Linked DNA regions of Rubrivirga marina. Each later gene encodes a partner of the first gene's protein in a complex. Links are inferred from orthologs where the notes say so. Each region holds a gene or a part of one and is shown on either strand. Other genes may lie near its edges.

Region 1 (8,358 bases):
CGTACGCCTCGAAGAAGGCGAGGTTGGGCTTGTAGGCCGCGGTGACGGCTTGGGTCGAATCCGTTATTGCAAGGCAAAACGCAACAGCGCCAGCCGCTCCACCTCGGGCGAACCGGGGGGGGAGACGGTCCGGGTCCGGGTCGAGGCCGACGCACAGGGGCGCGCCGGCCTCGGCGACCGCGTCGCGGAGGCGAACGGAAAACGGGGCGGGCGCGTTCAGGTCGGGCATGGCGGGAATCTCGCCCCGCCTTCGCACGCACGCCAACCGAGACCGACGGCCCGGGACCTACCTTGAGCTGTCAGAAAAGCGCTTCCAACCCACCCTTCCCCCATGTCCCTCCTTTCTTCGATGAAGGGCGTTTCCGCCCGAGACCAGCAGATGATCCGCGAGACCGAAACGATGTTCGGTCCGGAGCCCGACGAGATGGGGTTCATCAAGAACCTCTTCTGGGGGCGCATCCGTGAGGAGCTCGTCTTCCCGTACCCAGAGGCCTCGCCCGACGAGAAGGCCAAGGCCGACGCGCTCCTCGAGGAGCTCGAGACGTACCTCGACACCGAGCACCCCTCGATCCAGATCGATCAGGAGCAGGTGATCCCGGACTGGGTCATCCAGCGCCTGTTCGACATGGGCGTGATGGGGATGACGGTCCCCGAGGAGTACGGCGGCCTCGGCCTCGGCGTGGCGTCCTACAACCGCGTGCTGGAGGCGATCGGCCGGCGGTGCGGGTCGACCGCCGTGATGGTCTCGGCCCACCAGTCGATCGGGTGCAAGGCGCTCATGCTGTTCGGCACGGACGACCAGAAGGCCCGCTTCCTCCACATGGTGGCCCGGGAGAAGCTCTCCGGCTTCTGCCTGAGCGAGCCCCAGGTCGGGTCCGACGCCGCCGGCCAGGAGACCACCTGCGAGTGGAATGAGGACGAGGGCGTCTACATCCTCAACGGGGAGAAAAAGTGGATCACCTCGGGCGCGCTCTCCGGCCTCCTCACGGTGATGGCCAACCAGGAGGTGACGGACCCGAAGACGGGGAAGGTCAAGAAGGGCGTCTCCGCACTCATCGTGACGCCGGACATGGAGGGCGTCTCGTTCTTCCAGAAGAACCGCTCGAAGGCCGGCATCCGCGGGACGTGGCAGGCCCGCATTCGGTTCGAGAACGTGAAGGTGCCGAAGGAGAACTTGCTCCACCGCGAGGGCCAGGGACTCAAGGTGGCCCTTACGTGCCTGAACTACGGGCGGTGCACGCTCTCGGCCGGCGTCACCGGCGCGGCCAAGCAGGCCGCCGAGCAGGCCACGAAGTGGGTCCAGACGCGGTACCAGTTCCAGCGCCCTCTGGCCGACTTCGAACTCGTCCAGAAGCGGGTCGCGGAGATGCACGCGTTCTGCTTCGCCATGGACTCGATGCTCTACGCCGTCTGCGGCATGCTCGACCGGCACGACCCGGACATCATGGTCGAGACGGCGGCCTGCAAGTACTTCTGCTCGGAGGAGGGCTGGAACGTCATCGACTCGGCCATGCAGATCTATGGGGGCGAGGGCTACGTGACCGAGAACGAGTTCGAGCGGCTCTGGCGCGACAACCGGATCCACCGGATCGTCGAGGGCTCGAACGAGGTGATGCAGTCGTTCATCTTCGCCTACGGCGGCAAGCAACTCGCGGAGTACATGCTCGGCGTGCTCAATACGGTCGAGTGGAGCGACGACGAGACGGTCGGGGAGAACGTCTCCCGCATCCTCAAGGGCGCCTTCACGCCGTCGACGATCCGCCAGGGCACGCCCCTCGCGACGGAGATTTTCCTCGGCGTCAAGAAGGCGAAGCCGGACGTCACGCGGGTCCACCCGTCGCTCCGGTCGTTCGCCGAGCGGCTCGCGTCGCACGTCCAGACGCACACGCGCGAATTCAAGCTGGCCTCGAAGGAACTGGAGGAGGCCATCGTGTCGCGGCAGGCCGTCCAGGCCCGCCTCGCCGACAACGCGGTGCTGATGTTCGCTTGGAGCTGCGTCCTCTCGAAGCTCGACCAGCAGCTGGCGCGCGGCGCCCACGACGCCGAGTGGGAGCGCGACAAGCTCGCCGGGCTCCACTTCATGCACCTCGCCCACGAGCGGATCGAGGCCAACGTCCGCGGGCTCCACAAGAACTCGGACGACTCGATGCTCCGGGCCGCCGAGGCCGCGCTCAACTGGGTCGAGACGCTCCCGAACGAGGACTACTACATCCACGAGTCGTCGCCGATCGCGAAGGGGACGGGCCACCCGATCCAAGAGGCCTACATCAAGCAGTTCCCAGAGGACGGCGCGCCGTACACCCCGCGCCCCGACGGCGCCGCACCGACGGGCGACGGCGCCGTGAAGGCGGCCAAGCCGGTGAAGGCCTAGGCTCCGAGGGACCCCCGAGCGCCCCCGCCCGCCTCGACGCCGAGGCGGGCGGGGGCGCGGCACGTTCGGGCCGGGCGGGCGTGGGAGGCGGTATTCCGCGCGGATCCATGTCATCGGCTGGCGTCGGCGGCACGGCCGTAGCACCTTCCGAGACCGCCAGCCCCCGCCGCCATGCGCACGCTCGTCCTGCTCCTCCTCGTCGCCGTCGTGCCGGTCGCGGCGCAGGACCTCGGCGAGACCGAGTTCGCCAATACCGGAGCCGAAGAGGCCCAGGAGCCGTTTCTCCGCGGGCTCCTCCTGCTCCACTCGTTCGAGTACGACGACGCCCGCGAGGCCTTCCAGGAAGCCCGCCGGATCGACCCCGACTTCGCGATGGCGGCCTGGGGCGAGGCGATGACCCACAACCACCCGGTGTGGATGCAGCAGGACCGCGACGCCGCGCTCGAAGCGCTCGACGGTGTCGACGCCATGCCGGCCTCGGCACGCGAGCGGGCCTACCTGGCGACGCTCGACGCCCTCTACCGGGGCGACGCGTCGAAGGAGGACCGCGACGACGCATACGCCGAGGCCATGCGCCAGCTGGCCGCGGCCTATCCCGACGACCTCGACGCCCGCGCCTTCCACGCGCTCTCGGTCTTGGGGACGGCCCACGAGGGGCGCGACTTCACGACCTACATGACGGCGGCGGCCGTCGCCGAGGAGGTGTTCGACGAGAACCCCCAGCACCCGGGCGCGGCCCACTACCTCATCCACGCCTATGACGACCCGGTCCACGCCCCGCTCGGGCTCCGCCCGGCCCGCGTGTACGCCGAGGTGGCCCCGGCCGCCAGCCACGCGCTCCACATGCCGTCGCACATCTACCTCGCGCTCGGGATGTGGGAGGACGTGGAGCGGATGAACCGGCGGAGCTACGCCGCCGCCAAGGCCGGCACCGACCGCCGCGGCGAGCCGCTCAACGGCCACGGATGGCACGCCCTCTGGTGGTGGCACTACGCCGCGGACCAGCTTCAGGACCAGCCGCTCGCCGACAGCCTCTACGCCCTCGCCGAGGCGCACTACGCCGAGGACTCGGCTTCCTACACCCCGCTCGCGCACGTCGTCCGCATCCGGGCCCAGCAGCAGCCGTCAAACGAGGCCGACCCCATCCTCAGCCACGAGCCGCCGGACACCCAGAGCTTGAGCACGCTCGCCATCGACGCGCTCGCCCGCGGGGAGCGGCTGGCGGACACGGAGGGGAGCGCTGCCGCCCGGCCCGTCCTCGCCGCGCTCCAGGCGGCCATCGCAGCCGACGACGACCCCGGCTGGCAGGCCCGCGCGTCCGCGCTCCAACTCGAGGCCTACCTCGACCTCCTCGACGGCGACCCCGACCGCGCGCTCGACCTCGTCCGCGAGGCCGCCGCGCTCGAGGCGGCGGCACCGCTCACCTTCGGCCCGCCGACGCCGACGACGCCCGCGCACGAGTTCCTCGGCCTGCTCCTCCTCGAGTACGGCGACGACCCCGCCGAGGCGGCCGAGGCCTATCGCACGTCGCTGTCGCGCGCGCCCAATCGGCGCCAGTCGGCGTACGGTCTGGAGCGGGCGCAGCGTGCGGTGGAGCGCGCGGCGCAGGAGGCCGGGGACAGCCGGTAGCGGAGACGTGGCGAATCGCACGACCAGGCGGAACCGTCTCCGCGGCTCGGGATACGGGCCGCCGGTTATCAACGATCAGATCTCTTTGACTCCTTCCATCGATCGCACCGACCTCGACTCGGGCGTCCGCGTTCTGTCCGAGACCATCCCGTCCGTCGGCTCCGTCGCCGTCGGGGCGTGGGTGGACGCCGGGAGCCGCGACGAGACGCCCGCCGAGGGCGGCATCACGCACTTCATCGAGCACATGGTGTTCAAGGGGACCCGCCGCCGCCGCGGGTACCTCATCAACCAGCGGATGGAATCCGTCGGCGGCTACCTCAACGCGTTCACCTCGAAGGAGCACACGTGCTTCTACGCGCGTGGACTGAGCGAGCACCTCGGCCGCGGCCTCGAGTCGGTTCTCGACCTCGTCACCCAACCGACGCTGCCGCCGCGGGAGATCGAGAAGGAGAAGGACGTCGTGGTCGAGGAGATCAAGATGTACGAGGACGCCCCCGAGGACCACGTCTTCGACCACTACGAGGCCGCGCTCTACCCCGACCACCCGCTCGGGCGGCCGGTGATCGGGACGCCCGAGTCGGTCCGCTCGTTCACGCGCGACGACCTGGAACGGTACATCGGCCGGCACTACGTGCCGAACCGGCTCGTCATCTCCGTGGCCGGCAACGTGCAGCACGCCGACGTGGTCCGCCACGTCGACCGGCTGCTGGCCGGGTTCGAGCGCGCGCCGCAGCCGGCTGAGCGGGTCCCCTCGGAGGCCTACTCACCGGTCGACTTCACGGTCGAGCGCCCGATCCAGCAGGCCCACCTCGTCCTCGGCACGCGGGCCTTCGGGGCGAACGACCCGAGGCGGACGACCCTGTCGGTCCTCAACACGATCCTCGGTGGGGGGATGTCGAGCCGGCTCAACCAGAACATCCGCGAGAAGTACGGGTGGTGCTACTCGGTCTACTCGTTCGTCAACGTCCAGACCGACTCTGGCGACCTCGGCGTGTACATCGGCACGGACGCCTCGCGGGTGGACCGCTCCCGCACGCTCATCGAGCGCGAGCTCGGCAAGCTGGCGGAGAGCTCGGTGAGCGACCGGATGTTGTCGCGGGCCAAGCATCAGCTGAAGGGCTCCATCGTCCTCGGTCTGGAGAGCACGACGAACCGGATGCAGCGCCTCGGTCGCGTCGAGCTGACGACGGGGCGGATCGTGCCGGTCGACGAGGTGGTGGCCGAGATCGACGCCGTCACGGCCGACGGCGTCCGAGACCTGGCCGCCGAGCTCTTCGCGCCCGGCCGCTTCTCGTCCGCGCTGATTCTCCCGTCCGACGCGTAGCTGATTCAGCGTCGGATCTCACCGTCTGTTCGCAGCGTCGGCCCGATCTTCCGATCCCACTGGCCATCGCTGGCCTCCTTCCGACCGTCCTCTCGACTCCCGCCTTCATGGCTTTCCCGTTCGCTGGCCGTCCCGTCCTCGTCACCGGCGGCGCCGGGTTCATCGGCTCCCACGTCGCGGATCGGCTGCTCGCGGAGGGCTGCGAGGTCCACGTCATGGACGACCTCACCGGCGGGGTGCGGGAGAACGTGCCGGACGGCGCCGTCTTCCACGAAGTCGACATCCGGTCGCCGGAGGCCGCCGCGCTGTTCGCCGAGCACGAGTTCGCCGCCCTGTGCCACCTCGCGGCCCAGATGGACGTTCGTAGGTCCGTGGCCGACCCGCGGTTCGACGCCGACGTCAATGTCCTCGGGTTCCTGAACCTCCTCGAGGCCGGGCGCCAGACGGGCCTTGAGAAGGTTGCGTTCGCCTCCACGGGCGGCGCGATCTACGGCGAGCCGGACCCGACCGTCAACGACGGCGGCCCCCAGCCGGAGAGCCACCCCACGCGGCCGATGTCGCCCTACGGGATCACGAAGCTCGTCAGCGAGCACTACCTCCGGTTCTACAGCCAGACCTACGGGCTCGACTACGCCGCGCTCCGGTTCGGCAACGTGTACGGCCCGCGGCAGAACCCGCACGGCGAGGCCGGCGTGGTCGCCATCTTCGCGCAGCGGCTCCTCCGCGGCGAGCCGGTCACGATCAACGGCGAGGGCACGCAGACCCGAGACTACGTCTTCGTAGGCGACGTCGTCCGCGCGTTCGTGGCCGCGCTCGCCCGCGAGGGCTCGGGCGTCTACAACGTGGGCACGGGTGTCGAGACCGACGTGAACGCGCTGTTCCGTCACATCAACCGCTTCACCGGCGCCGACGCCGAGGAGGTCCACGGGCCGGCCAAGCCGGGCGAGCAGCAGCGGAGCGTCCTCGACATCTCCCACACATCCGAGTCGCTCGACTGGCGGCCCGAGGTGGACGTGGAGGCCGGCCTCGGGCGGACCGTCGAGTGGTTCAAGGAGCGCGAGGCCGCGGCGTAGGGACACGGGAAAAACCCGCGGCCAGCGCGCGAGGCGGGGCGGGACGGCCGTAGCTTTGGCAAAGCCGTCCCCCCGCATGCACCGCGTCCAGCTCGACCAGTTCGAAGGGCCGCTCGACCTCCTGCTCTTCTTTATCCGGCGGGACGAGATCGACGTCCACGACATCCCGATCGCGCGGATCGCGGACGAGTACCTCGAGGCGGTCCGTGTGCTGGAGCACGTCGACCTCGACGCCGCGGCCGACTTCATCTACACGGCCGCGCTGCTGATCCAGATCAAGGCCCGGATGCTGATGCCGCGGCCCGAGCTGGACGACGAGGGCGAGCCCATCGACCCACGGAAGGAGCTCGTCGAGCGGCTGATCGAGTACGTCCGTTACAAGGAGGCCGCCGGGAACCTGGAGGGGAGATTCGAGGCGCGTCAGCGTCTCCGCACCCGGGGCCAGGCGGCGGATCAACGCGACGAGCTGGCACCACCGGTCGAACAGACGTACCGCGCGACCATCTTCGACCTCGTCGCGGCTCTGGGAGCGGCTGTGGAGCGGGCCGCGGCCGAGTCCGAGATCATCCGGCACGAGGTGGCCCGCGAGTCGTTCGCCATCGACGTGCAGAGGTCCTGGGTGCTGAGTCGGGTGGAGGGGGGAGGCGCCTCGTTTCAGGCGCTGGTCGCCCGCCGTAGCAAGTCATTTGTGATCGTCACGTTCCTTGCTGTGCTCGACCTCGCGCAGCGTCAGGCGATCCGCCTCGTCTTCGGGCTCGACCCGCAGGACTTCGCCGTCGAGCCCGTCGAGGCCGTTACGTCCGTCGACGACACGCGGTCCGACGAATCGCTTTCTGCCGCCGCGTGATGGAGCCCGTCCTCACCGCCGACCCGTTCGATCAGGCCGTGGAGGCGCTGATCTTCGCGAGCGACGTGCCGCTCCGGCCCGAGGACGTGGCGCGCGCCTACGGCGAGGTGACCGGCACGGAGCACACGGTTGCTGAGGTGGAGGAGGCCGTCGGCCGGCTGAACGCGGCCTACCGGACGGGGGGGCGGGCCTTCCGGATCCAGCGCTGGGCGGGCGGGCTGCGGATGGCGACCGTCGAGGAGGTCCACCCGTTCGTGAGCGCCCTGTATGAAGACGACGAGGCCAAGCGGCTGTCGCGCTCGCTCCTGGAAACGTTGGCCGTTATTGCATACAAGCAACCCGTCACCCGGCCCGAAGTCGACCACGTCCGCGGCGTCAGCTCGGACTACGCGCTCCGCCAGTTGTTGGAGCGCGACTTCGTGACGATCGCGGGCAGGGGAGAGGGGATCGGCCGGCCGCTGCTCTACGCCACGACCGACCGTTTCTTGGAGCAGTTCGGCCTCGACGCGCTCGACGCGCTGCCCACTCCGCGCGAGATCGAGGACCTCCTCGCCGATCCCGCGTTCAATCGGGAGCGGGCGAAGCTCCTCGCCGAGATGACCGCCCCTTCCCTCGTCACGCCCGCAACCGATCCCGACGATGTCGAAACGGACCAAGAATGACTCGGTCCGCCGGCGCCACCAGGCCGAGCGGAAGCAGCGCCAGTCGGACTCGCTGGAGACGGCGTCCCGGCCGGACGACGCGGGGCCGATGCGGCTCAACCGCTACCTGGCGCGGGCCGGCGTCGCCTCGCGTCGCGACGCCGACGAGATCATCGCCGCGGGCCGCGTCAAGGTCAACGGCGCGGTCACAACCGAGATGGGCGTCAAGGTGTCCGACCACGACGCGGTCGAGGTCGACGGCCAGCCGATCCAGCCGACCGACCTCGCCTACGTCCTCCTCAACAAGCCGGTCGACACGCTCACGACCGTCTCCGACGACCGCGGGCGGAAGACCGTCCTCGACCTCGTCACGATTCCGAAGCGCCTCAAGGACGCCCTCTTCCCGGTCGGCCGCCTGGACAAAGACACCACAGGCGCGCTCCTCCTGACGACCGACGGGGAGTTGGCCCATC
Region 2 (9,696 bases), 1.3 Mb from region 1 along the record:
CGCTGCCCGCCGCGCTCGCGGTCGTCGAGACGGCCCACCGGATGGCTCACGCCACCGCGATCGTGACGACGACCGACCGGGCCAACGCCTGGCCCGTCCTCGACGCCCTCGGCCTCGGCGACGCGTTCGACACCGTCGTCACGTCCGACGACGTGGAGGCGCACAAGCCCGACCCGTGCGGCTACGAGCTCGCGCTCGGACACGTCGGCGCCGACCCCGCCCGGTCCCTCGCCATCGAGGATTCGCCGACGGGCGCGCGGGCCGCCGTCGCGGCCGGGCTCACCGTGCTCGCCGTGCCGACCGAGTTCACGCGCGCCGGCCTCCTCGACCTCGTCCGCGACGGCGTGCTCCCCGCGGACGGGCTCGTCGAGCCCGAGGACCTCGCCGAGGCCGTCCGTCGGCGTGCCGAGGCGGCCTGACCCGCTAGCGGCGCACGTCGAACTGGACCTGCAGCGCGTCGATGAAGGCCACCGCGCTGTCGGTGTACGGGTTGACGTGGTGCGCGCGGAAGATGTCGGCGGAGACGATGTGGGTGGCCTCGGAGTAGCTGGCGGCCCGGTCGATCCGGTCGAGCGTCCGGTGGTAGGCGCCCGGCGATCCCTCGAACAGCTCCTCGACGTACCAGGCACGGCGGTCACGGGCGCCGGGGCCGAGGACGCGGGCTTCGAGGGCGTCGAGCGTGGGGCTGCTGGGCACGTCGTCGAGGTCTCCGGACGAGGCCAGATCGCGGGGTGGGGTCGGGAGCTTCTGGGCGAGCTCTGAGGCGGCGAACCGTTTCCAGAGCGGCTCGTCGTCGGGCGCGCTGTCTTCGGCAGGAGGCTCCTCGGCATCCCGGGCCCCGGCTGCCGGCTCGGCTTGGCGCCGGGCGATCCGCATCCACAACGGCTCCTCGTCACCCTCGTGCGCCTCGGCCGTCGTCGGGGCGGGGGGCTCGTCGGCGAGGACGGGTGGCAGGTCATCCGAGACTTCCGCGTCCGCCTCGTGGGTCTCGTCGGGGAGGTCCAGCACCGGGACGTCGGGCGCGCGCGGGTCTTCCCTCGGCGCAGCGATGACGTCGCGGACCTCGTCCATCCCGTCCTCGCCCTCCGGCTCATCGGGCTCCGGTCCGGGCGGTGGTGCGGCGGGCCGGGCGGGGCCGAGCACCTCGGAGTCGTGGGCCTCGTCGTACTCCGGTGACTGATACCTCGAGCCGATCGCAGGCGGGCGGACGCCGTCCGCGACGGGCGGCAAGGGCGGGGCGTGAAGGTCCGGTGGCGCCGTGGCGATGGCGCGCTGCGACTCGCTCGACGATTCGAGAGTGCCGGTTTCCCCGGCCGCCGAAGGCGAGTCGGGGGGCTCGCTCGCGGCGGCCTCCGTGGTGGGGGCCGACTCGGACTCGAGATCGGGTGGCTCGTCGGCCTCCGCCGTGTCGGCGGGGAGGGCAGACGGGGGAGCCGAGGGCTGCGGGGCCGACGGCTCGGGCGTCCCGGCGGTCGGGTCCTCAACCCGCGCTTCGGGCGTGGGGTCCGGCTCGTCGGGCGTGAGCGTGGCGCCGAGGCGGGCGCGGAGCTCGTCGGCCGTGACCGCGTCGATCCCGTCGAGCACGTCGGCGAGGCTGTCGGCGCCGCGGGCCTCGAAGAGCGGACGGAGCAGGCCCGTCGGGATCGTCCCCGGCGGCGAGCCGACGGGGCCAACGAGCGCGACGAGCGGCCCGAGGAGCGTCATCCAGTCGGCCGGGCCGAACGTCGAGACCATCCGGCGGTCGATCCGTTGGAGGAGTCCGGCGAACTCGTCGCGCCCGAGCGCCTCGACCCCCTTCCGCTCGGCGTAACGAGCGGCGATCTGCGGGAGGTACGGATACGGGCCGAACGCGCGGGCCCGGTCGAGCGCGACCCCGATCGGCAGCGGCCCGGTCTCGCCCTCGAACGCGGCGTCGGCGAGCGTCGCGGCGGGGCGGACGAGGTGGGCCAGGGCGAGGCGAACGGCCTGGCGGACGGCGTCGGCCCAAACGGTGGCGGGGAAGCGGACGGCCCGCGTGGCCGCCTCGCGCCAGTCGGCCGCCGCCGCCTCGACGTCGCTCCCACCGATCCACTCGGACGCCCGCGGGGCCGCGTCGTCGACGGCGAGGGCGAGCCGGGCGCGGAGCAGGTGGGCGACCGGCGCCGGCAGGCCGTCCACGTCGAGCGCCGTGCGGGGCCGGTCGGCGGGGGCCGTGGCGAGGAGCCGTCGGGAGAGGGCCTCGGCGGTCGAGTCGAGCGCGTCGGGCATAGCGGTCGGGGGGAGACGGCCAAGCTACGCCGGAGCCCCACCGGGCCGTTCCCGTGCTCTACTGCGGGACCGCCCCGACGAACCGCACCGACGTGGCCCGCGCGTTGACCACGACCATGTCGGACGGATACACGATGGCCCGGCACGGACCCAGGTCCGGTAGCGGGCCGACCTCGACGATGAGCGCGTCGCCCGCCAACCGGATGCCCTCGATGGTCTCCACGTTTCCGCGGCAGCCCGCGTGGAACGATCCCCCATAAAACACCCCCAGGACCGTCTGGCGGTCGAAGTCGATGGTCGGGACCGAGATCAGGCTGTCGTTCACCGATCGCGTGAAGGCGCTGAGCTGGTAGTCTCCTCGGACCACGGTCGTCCCGTTGACGAGCACCGGGCGGGCGGGGAGGGCAATCCGTGTGAATGCGACCGGTTCGCTCGACTCGAAGACGTCGCACCCGGCGAATGCCAGTGCGGCGAGGAGGAGCACGACGTTCGGCATATCGGAGCGGAGCGCGAGTGCGCCGAAGGTGGCGCGCTGCAAACGACGCTTCAAGGGCACAACGGCATGCGCCCCCGCGCGCCGGGACATGCCGGCTCCCTCCGCCTCGGCGTCGAGGCGGAGGGGCTACGCCGGCTCGGCCTCGACGGCGGCGCCCTCCGCCTCGTCGAACCGGACGCCGACGAGCCGGCTGATGCCCGGCGTCGGCATCGTCACGCCGTACATCCGGTCGGCGGCCTCCATCGTCAGCTTGTTGTGGGTGACGAGGATGAACTGCGTCGAGTCGGCGAACGACCGGATGAGGCGCATGAACCGGCCCACGTTCGCGTCGTCGAGCGGGGCGTCGACCTCGTCGAGGATGCAGAACGGGCTCGGCTTGACGAGGTAGATGGCGAAGAGGAGCGCCGTGGCCGTGAGCGTCTTCTCGCCGCCCGAGAGCTGGGTCAGCGAGACGGGCCGCTTGCCCTTCGGCCGGGCCGTGATGGTGACCGGCGCTTCCAGCGGGTCGTCGCCGTCGAGGGCCACGTCGGCCGAGGCGTCGCCGCCGAAGAGGTCCGAGAAGATCTTCTGGAACGCCGCGCGGACCTGCGTGAACGTCTCGTCGAAGCGCTGGCGGGCCGTCTCGTTGATCTCGCGGATCGTCTCGAGGAGCGAGGATTCCGCCGAGGCGAGGTCGGCACGCTGCTCCTGGAGGAAGCTCAGGCGCTCCTGCTCGGTCTCGTAGCTCTCGAGCGCGAGCGCGTTGACGGCGCCGAGCGCTCGGATCTTCTGGCGGAGGTCGGGGATCTCGGCGCGGGCCGTCTCGGGCCGGAACGACTCCTCGGCCTGGAGCCGGTCGAGCTCGGCGTTGGCCTCGTCGAGGTCGGCGCCGTGCTCCTCGTCGAGCCGTTCGAGCGTCGTCTCCTGGCGGGTCGAGACCTCGGCGAGGCGGCGCTCGGCGTCGGCGCGGGCCGTCGCGGCGGCCTCCCGGGCCTGGCGGATCTCGCGGAGCGCGCGCTCGGCGTCGGCGATGCGCGCCCGGCCTTCGAGGACGGCCGTCTCGGCGTCGGACGCGCGCTGCTGGAGGTCGTCCGTCTTGCGGCGCTCGGCGTCGAGCTGTTGCGTGACCGCCTCGGCAGAGCCGGCCGCCTCAGCGATCTCGGCGCGGACCCGCCCCGCCTCGGCGTCGCGGTCGGCCTGGCGGCGGGCGATGTCGGCGCGCGTCTGCGCGGCGCGGTCGCGGGCCTCACGGGCGGCCTGGGCCGCCGACTGCGACCGGGCGTGTGCGAGTCGGGCGTCGCTCCACGCGGCCTCGGCGGACTGGCGGGCTTTCTGCGCGTCGTCGAGCGCGGCGTCGGCCATGGCCTGTCGCGCGTGGGCGTCGGACGCTTCGAGTTGGCGCGCGGCGACAGCGTCCTCCAAGGCCTCCGTCTCGGGGAGGGCGGCGATCTGTTGACGGATCTCCTCCGCACGGGCGCCGAGGCGGGCGGACTGGGCCTCCTGGGCCTGCGCGGCGGCCTCGGCACGGGTGACGGCGTCGCGGGCCTTGTCCCGCGCGTCGCGCGCCCGATCGCGGTCTGACTCCGCCTGACGGCGGGCCGTCTCGGCCTCGTCGCGGTCGGCTCGGGCCGCCTCGGCGGTTTGCTCGGCGGCCTCCCGGGCGCGCTCGGCGGCGTCGAGCACGTCGGCCGCCTCGGCCTGCCGTTCGCGGACGCCCATCCGCCCGGCGGCGTCCGAGGGGGTCGGGCTCCCGCCGTGGACGGCGCCGCTCGCGTCGGTCCACGCGCCCTCGCGCGTCACGAACCGGGCGACGGGGTAGGCGTCGCGCAGCGACCTAGCCTTGACCATGGACTCGACCACAAACGTGTTGCCGAGGAGCGCCTGGAGCAGCGGCGTGTACCGTTCGTCGGCGCGGGCGAGGTCAAGTGCGGGCGTCGCGCCCGGCGGCACCGGCGATCGCTCCGTCTGCGATTTGCCGACGCGCGAGAGGACGAGAAACGTCGCCCGTCCTTGATCCGCCGCCCGCAGCCGGCCGATGGCGGCGTCGGCGGCGTCCTCGTCCGGGACGACGAGGGCCTGCGACCACGCGCCGAGCGCCGCGTCGAGTGCGAGCCGGTCCGCTTCCTTCGCCCCGACAACCTCGGCCAGGAGAGGCGCTTCGACATCGGGATGCGCGACGAGGAACGCGACGGCGCCGTCGCCCCCCGGGCCGGCCTCGACGAGCGCCTGGAGGAGGTCGGCCTCCGCCTTCGCGGCCTGGGCGGCGGCGCGGGCGTGCTGCCGGTCGGCGTCGGCGGCCTCGAACGCGGCGCGCGCGGCGTCTCGGGCCTCGACGGCTCGCGTCAGCGTTGTGTTGGCCGCGTCGAGGGCAGACTCGGCATCGTTGAGCGGCGCACGATCGGTCTTGGCTTCCGGCGCGTCGGCGAGCTGCTGGCGCTCGGCGGCGACACGCTCGGCGTCCTGCTCCAGAAACGCGCGGCGGTCGCGGGCACGCTCCACGGCCCGCTCGGCGTCGCGGAGCGCCCCGGTCGCCTCTGCCGCCGTCGCCCGCGCCGACTGCGCGTTCTGTCGGGCCGTTTCCGCCGCGTCGCGCGCCTCCGTCCGCTCCCCCTCCGCCACGAGGAGCGCCGCGTCGCGCTCGGCGAGCGCGGCCTCGGCCGTCTCGATCCGCTGGGCGGCCTCGGCCTCGTCCCGCTCCGCGTCGGCCGCGCGGACCGCGTCGGCGTCGCGCTCGCGCGCGATCCGCTCGAGGGCCCGCCGCCCGGCCGACTGGCGCTCGTCGCCGAGGCGGATCTCGGCCTCCAGCTTCTGGACCGTCTCGGCGTGCGTCTGGAGCGCGCGGGCGGCCTTCGCCATGTCTTGTTCGAGCCCCACGAGCGCCGTCCGCGCGCCCTCGATCTGGGCCTCGCCCGCGGCCACCTTCGCCCCGAGTCCCTCCGCCTCGGTGCCCTTTTCCTGGACCGCGGCCTCAAGCCGGTCGCGCTCGTCCTGGAGCCGCGTCACGTCGTGCGCCGCGAGGGCCAGTTCGAGCCGGCGGAGGCGCGTCGCCAGTCGTTCGTGCCGCGCGGCCTTCTGGGCCTGGCGCGACAGCGACCGGACCTGCTTGTCGACCTCCTCGATGATGTCGTCGAGGCGGGTCAGGTCGGCCTGCGTCGAGTCGAGCTTGCGGAGGGCCTGCGCGCGGCGGCGCTTGTACTTCGTCACGCCCGCGGCCTCCTCGAACAGCCGGCGGCGGTCGTCGGCCTGCTCCGAGAGGATGTCCTCGACCATCGACAGCTCGATGACGGAGTAGGCCCCGGCGCCCATCCCGGTGTCCATGAACAGGTCGAGGATGTCCCGGAGCCGGCAGACCGTCCCGTTGAGGAGGTACTCCGAGTCGCCGTTGCGGTAGAGCCGGCGCGTGACTGTGACCTCCGAATACTCCGTGGGGAGGACGCCGCGCGTGTTCTCGACCGTCAGCGAGACCTCAGCCATCCCGAGCGGCTTCTTCCCCGACGACCCGTTGAAGATGACGCCGGCCATCGACTCGCTCCGCAGAAGCCGCGACCGCTGCTCGCCGAGGACCCACCGCACGGCGTCGATCACGTTCGACTTGCCGCACCCGTTGGGCCCCACGATGGCCGTGACGCCGGGGGAGAAGTCCACGGACGTCTTCTGGGCGAAGCTCTTGAAGCCGTGGAGGTCGAGCCGGCTGAGGTACACGGGGCGGGGTCCGGGGGAGGCCCGGAAGATATCGACAGCCCGGCGTGCCCTTCGACGTGGAGCGAGCCGTGGCCGACTCCCTCTGCCTCGGTGCCGAGGCGGGGCGACTCGCGGCCGTTGGCTCGGGCCCCAATCCCTTTGTGGCGGGCCCCGGCGCGGCGTCTGCCGACCGCCGGGGCCGCCCCAAAGGGCGGGGCGCGGGGTCCCACCACGGCCCCCGCGCCCCAGGTGCCGCTGCGCAGATGGACGTCGTGCGGCGGCTTCCCTTGCCCTATCCTACGGGAAGATGTGGGATTCGTGTCACGAAGCCGTCGGATTCACAATCGGACGTTCGAAACGTCGCTTCCCCGTCTCGGACTGGGCACATGGGCCGAGTGGCCGCCCCGGCCAACTGGTGGGGGACAACGGCTCCAGGGGAAAAGCCCGTCGCCCCTTGACCCGTCGCCGATTCTGGCGATATCGTGAAGGCAACCGACCGGCGCCCTGCCTTGACCCGGATTCTCAACAACGCCAATCGCAATCCCGTCTCCTGGAGGAGGCGCGAGTGCCGGCGTGCGTTGGTCTAAGGCAGACCCCACACACCGACCCGAGCGGCCCCTCCACTTCAGGAGGGGCCGCTTTTTTTTGCCCGCCCCGCCCGATCTCCACCCCCGGACCCATGTGCTCCATCCTCGGACTCCTCGACCTCGCCACTGACCCCGCCGCCGCGCGCCAGACGGCCGTCCGCCTGAGCGGCCTCCAGCGCCACCGCGGCCCCGACTGGTCCGGCGTCTACGCCACCGACAAGGCCGTGCTCGCGCATGAGCGGCTCGCCATCGTCGACGTGATCCACGGGGCGCAGCCGCTCCTCAACCCGGCGGGCACGCACGCCCTCGCGGTCAACGGCGAGATCTACAACCACCGCGAGTTGCGGGCCGGGCTGTCGGAGCCCTTCGAGTTCCAGACCGACTCCGACTGCGAGGTCATCCTCGCCCTGTACCAGGAGCACGGGGCCGATTTCCTCGACACGCTCGTCGGCATCTTCGCCTTCGTCCTCTACGACGCGGAGCAGGACCGGTACCTCATCGCGCGCGACCCGATGGGCGTGATGCCGCTCTACACCGGTCGCGACGAGCACGGGACGCTGTACGTGGCGTCCGAGATGAAGGCGCTCGTGCCGGTCTGCAAGCAGATCGAGACGTTCCCTCCGGGCCACGTCCTCGACAGCAGAGTCGGCGAGCCCGTCCGCTACTACACGCGGGACTGGATGGAGTACGAGCCCGTCAAGGACAACGGCGCCGCGCCCGAGGCCGTCCGCGAGGCGCTCGACGCGGCCGTCAAGCGCCAGCTCATGACCGACGTGCCGTACGGCGTGCTCCTGTCCGGCGGGCTGGACTCCTCGATCACGGCGGCGCTCGCGCAGAAGTACTCCCACAAGCGCGTCGAGGCCGACGACCAGCAGGAGGCGTGGTGGCCCCACCTCCACTCGTTCGCCATCGGCCTCGAAGGCAGCCCGGACCTCAAGGCCGCCCAGGAGGTCGCCGCGTACATCGGGACGGAGCACCACACGCTCCACTTCACGGTCGAGGAGGGGATCGACGCCGTGCCCTCCGTGATCCGTCACCTCGAGACCTACGACGTCACGACGATCCGCGCGGCGACGCCGATGTACCTCATGGCGCGGCGGATCAAGGCCATGGGCATCAAGATGGTGCTCTCGGGCGAGGGGGCCGACGAGATCTTCGGCGGCTACCTCTACTTCCACAAGGCGCCCGACGCCCAGCAGTTCCACGAGGAGACCGTCCGCAAGCTCGACCGGCTCCACCTGTTCGATTGCCTCCGCGCGAACAAGGCGATGGCCGCGTGGGGCGTCGAGGCGCGCGTCCCGTTTTTGGACCAGCGGTTCATGGACGTCGCCATGCGCCTGAACCCCGAGGCGAAGCGCCCGAGCGAGGGCAAAATGGAAAAACACATCCTCCGCGAGGCGTTCGAGGACATGCTCCCGGCGTCCGTCGCGTGGCGCCAGAAGGAGCAGTTCTCCGACGGCGTCGGCTACTCGTGGATCGACTCGCTGAAGGACTGGGCCGAGCGCGAGGTGAGCGACGAGCAGATGGCGAGCGCCGCGTTCCGCTTCCCGATCCACACGCCGGACACGAAGGAGGGCTACCTCTACCGGACGATCTTCGAGGAGCACTACCCCCACGACGCCTGCGCGCGGACCGTCCCCAGCGGCAAGTCCGTCGCGTGCTCGACGCCGGAGGCCCTCGCCTGGGACGCGTCCTTCGAGTCGTCCGCCGACCCGAGCGGTCGGGCCGTCGCGGGCGTCCACGTCGAGGCCTATTGAGCCGACCCCGCCCGCCTCGGTGTCTCGACGGAGGGACCGAGGCGGGTCAGTCCGGGAGCCGCAAGGTGCGGATCAGGTCGGTCGCCTCGGCCTTGATCTCCCCGCGCCCCAGGCTGGCGAGCGCGCCGCCGACCTCCTGGCCGTTGCGGACGAGGTCCGTATTCGTCGTCCCGTCGCGCCGCGTCACGCCGAGGTACTTGAGACACTCGATGAACCGACCGTCGTTGCCCGCCGCTCCTTTGGCCCATCCGCGTCGGCGGAGGAGGCGGGCGACGTCGTCTTGGTACACTCGCGGCATCGGGCGCGAGGGGGAAGGCGGCCCCCAACATGTCCCCGAGCCCTGAAACGTCGCCACCGGGTAGGGGCACGAAAGCCTCCCGTGCTTAGCCCTCCGCTCTCAGCACCGCCAGCGGCGGCTGGCGGAGCGCACCGCGGCTGCCCGCGAGACCGACGGCGACCGTCTGGAGCGGGACTACCAGCAACGCCCACAAGAGCCACGTTACGTCGGGCGCGAACGGGATCTGGAACGCGAAGCGGGCCAGCCCCCACGCCCCGGCGACGGCGAGCAGGCCGCCCGTCAGCGCGGCGAGGACGCCGAGGAGGGCGTACTCGGCCACCAGGATCCGCCGGACCTGCGCGCGGCTGGCGCCGAGCGTCCGTAGCACGACGGCCTCGCGCGTCCGCTGCGCGAGCGCCACGCGGACGGCGCCCGCCAGCACCACCAGGCCGGTCGCCACGGCGAACAGGGCCATGAACCGGAGGACGAACGCGACGCGCCCCAACACGCGGTCGATGAGCGCCAGCACGAGGCGGACGTCGACGGCCGACACGTTCGGGAACGCCTCGACCGCCGCCGACTGGAGCCGCGCTGAGGCCTCCGGCGAGCCGGCGCGGACGAGGAGGATCGACGTCTGCGGCGCCTCGTCGAGCGGGCCGGCCGGGAAGACGG

What was found.
Region 2: the proteins of BSZ37_RS13260 (region 1) and smc are in contact, whole or in part, in a crystal structure (PDB 3ZGX), measured with the Bacillus subtilis proteins. The link is inferred for Rubrivirga marina from one-to-one orthologs.

Annotation. Positions count from the first base shown.
Region 1 is NZ_MQWD01000001.1:3,146,706-3,155,063, reverse strand. Bases 5,546-8,358 are described here. They hold BSZ37_RS13260 (segregation and condensation protein A), read left to right. Parts: upstream 5,546-6,473; coding sequence 6,474-7,244; downstream 7,245-8,358. Other genes in these bases: BSZ37_RS13250 (pseudouridine synthase), read left to right, coding at 7,884-8,358; scpB (SMC-Scp complex subunit ScpB), read left to right, coding at 7,244-7,906; BSZ37_RS13265 (NAD-dependent epimerase/dehydratase family protein), read left to right, coding at 5,546-6,397. In the rest of the region: pyrF (orotidine-5'-phosphate decarboxylase), read right to left, coding at 1-229; BSZ37_RS13280 (acyl-CoA dehydrogenase family protein), read left to right, coding at 332-2,371; BSZ37_RS13275 (hypothetical protein), read left to right, coding at 2,543-4,000; BSZ37_RS13270 (M16 family metallopeptidase), read left to right, coding at 4,086-5,324; more of BSZ37_RS13265, read left to right, coding at 5,432-5,545. UniProt on the Bacillus subtilis protein: Participates in chromosomal partition during cell division. May act via the formation of a condensin-like complex containing Smc and ScpB that pull DNA away from mid-cell into both cell halves.
Region 2 is NZ_MQWD01000001.1:4,485,393-4,495,088, reverse strand. Bases 2,670-6,820 are described here. They hold smc (chromosome segregation protein SMC), read right to left. Parts: upstream 6,425-6,820; coding sequence 2,870-6,424; downstream 2,670-2,869. Other genes in these bases: BSZ37_RS19185 (hypothetical protein), read right to left, coding at 2,670-2,785. In the rest of the region: BSZ37_RS19195 (HAD family hydrolase), read left to right, coding at 1-419; BSZ37_RS19190 (hypothetical protein), read right to left, coding at 424-2,247; more of BSZ37_RS19185, read right to left, coding at 2,306-2,669; asnB (asparagine synthase B), read left to right, coding at 7,083-8,747; BSZ37_RS19170 (hypothetical protein), read right to left, coding at 8,794-9,036; BSZ37_RS19165 (ABC transporter permease), read right to left, coding at 9,131-9,696. UniProt on the Bacillus subtilis protein: Required for chromosome condensation and partitioning.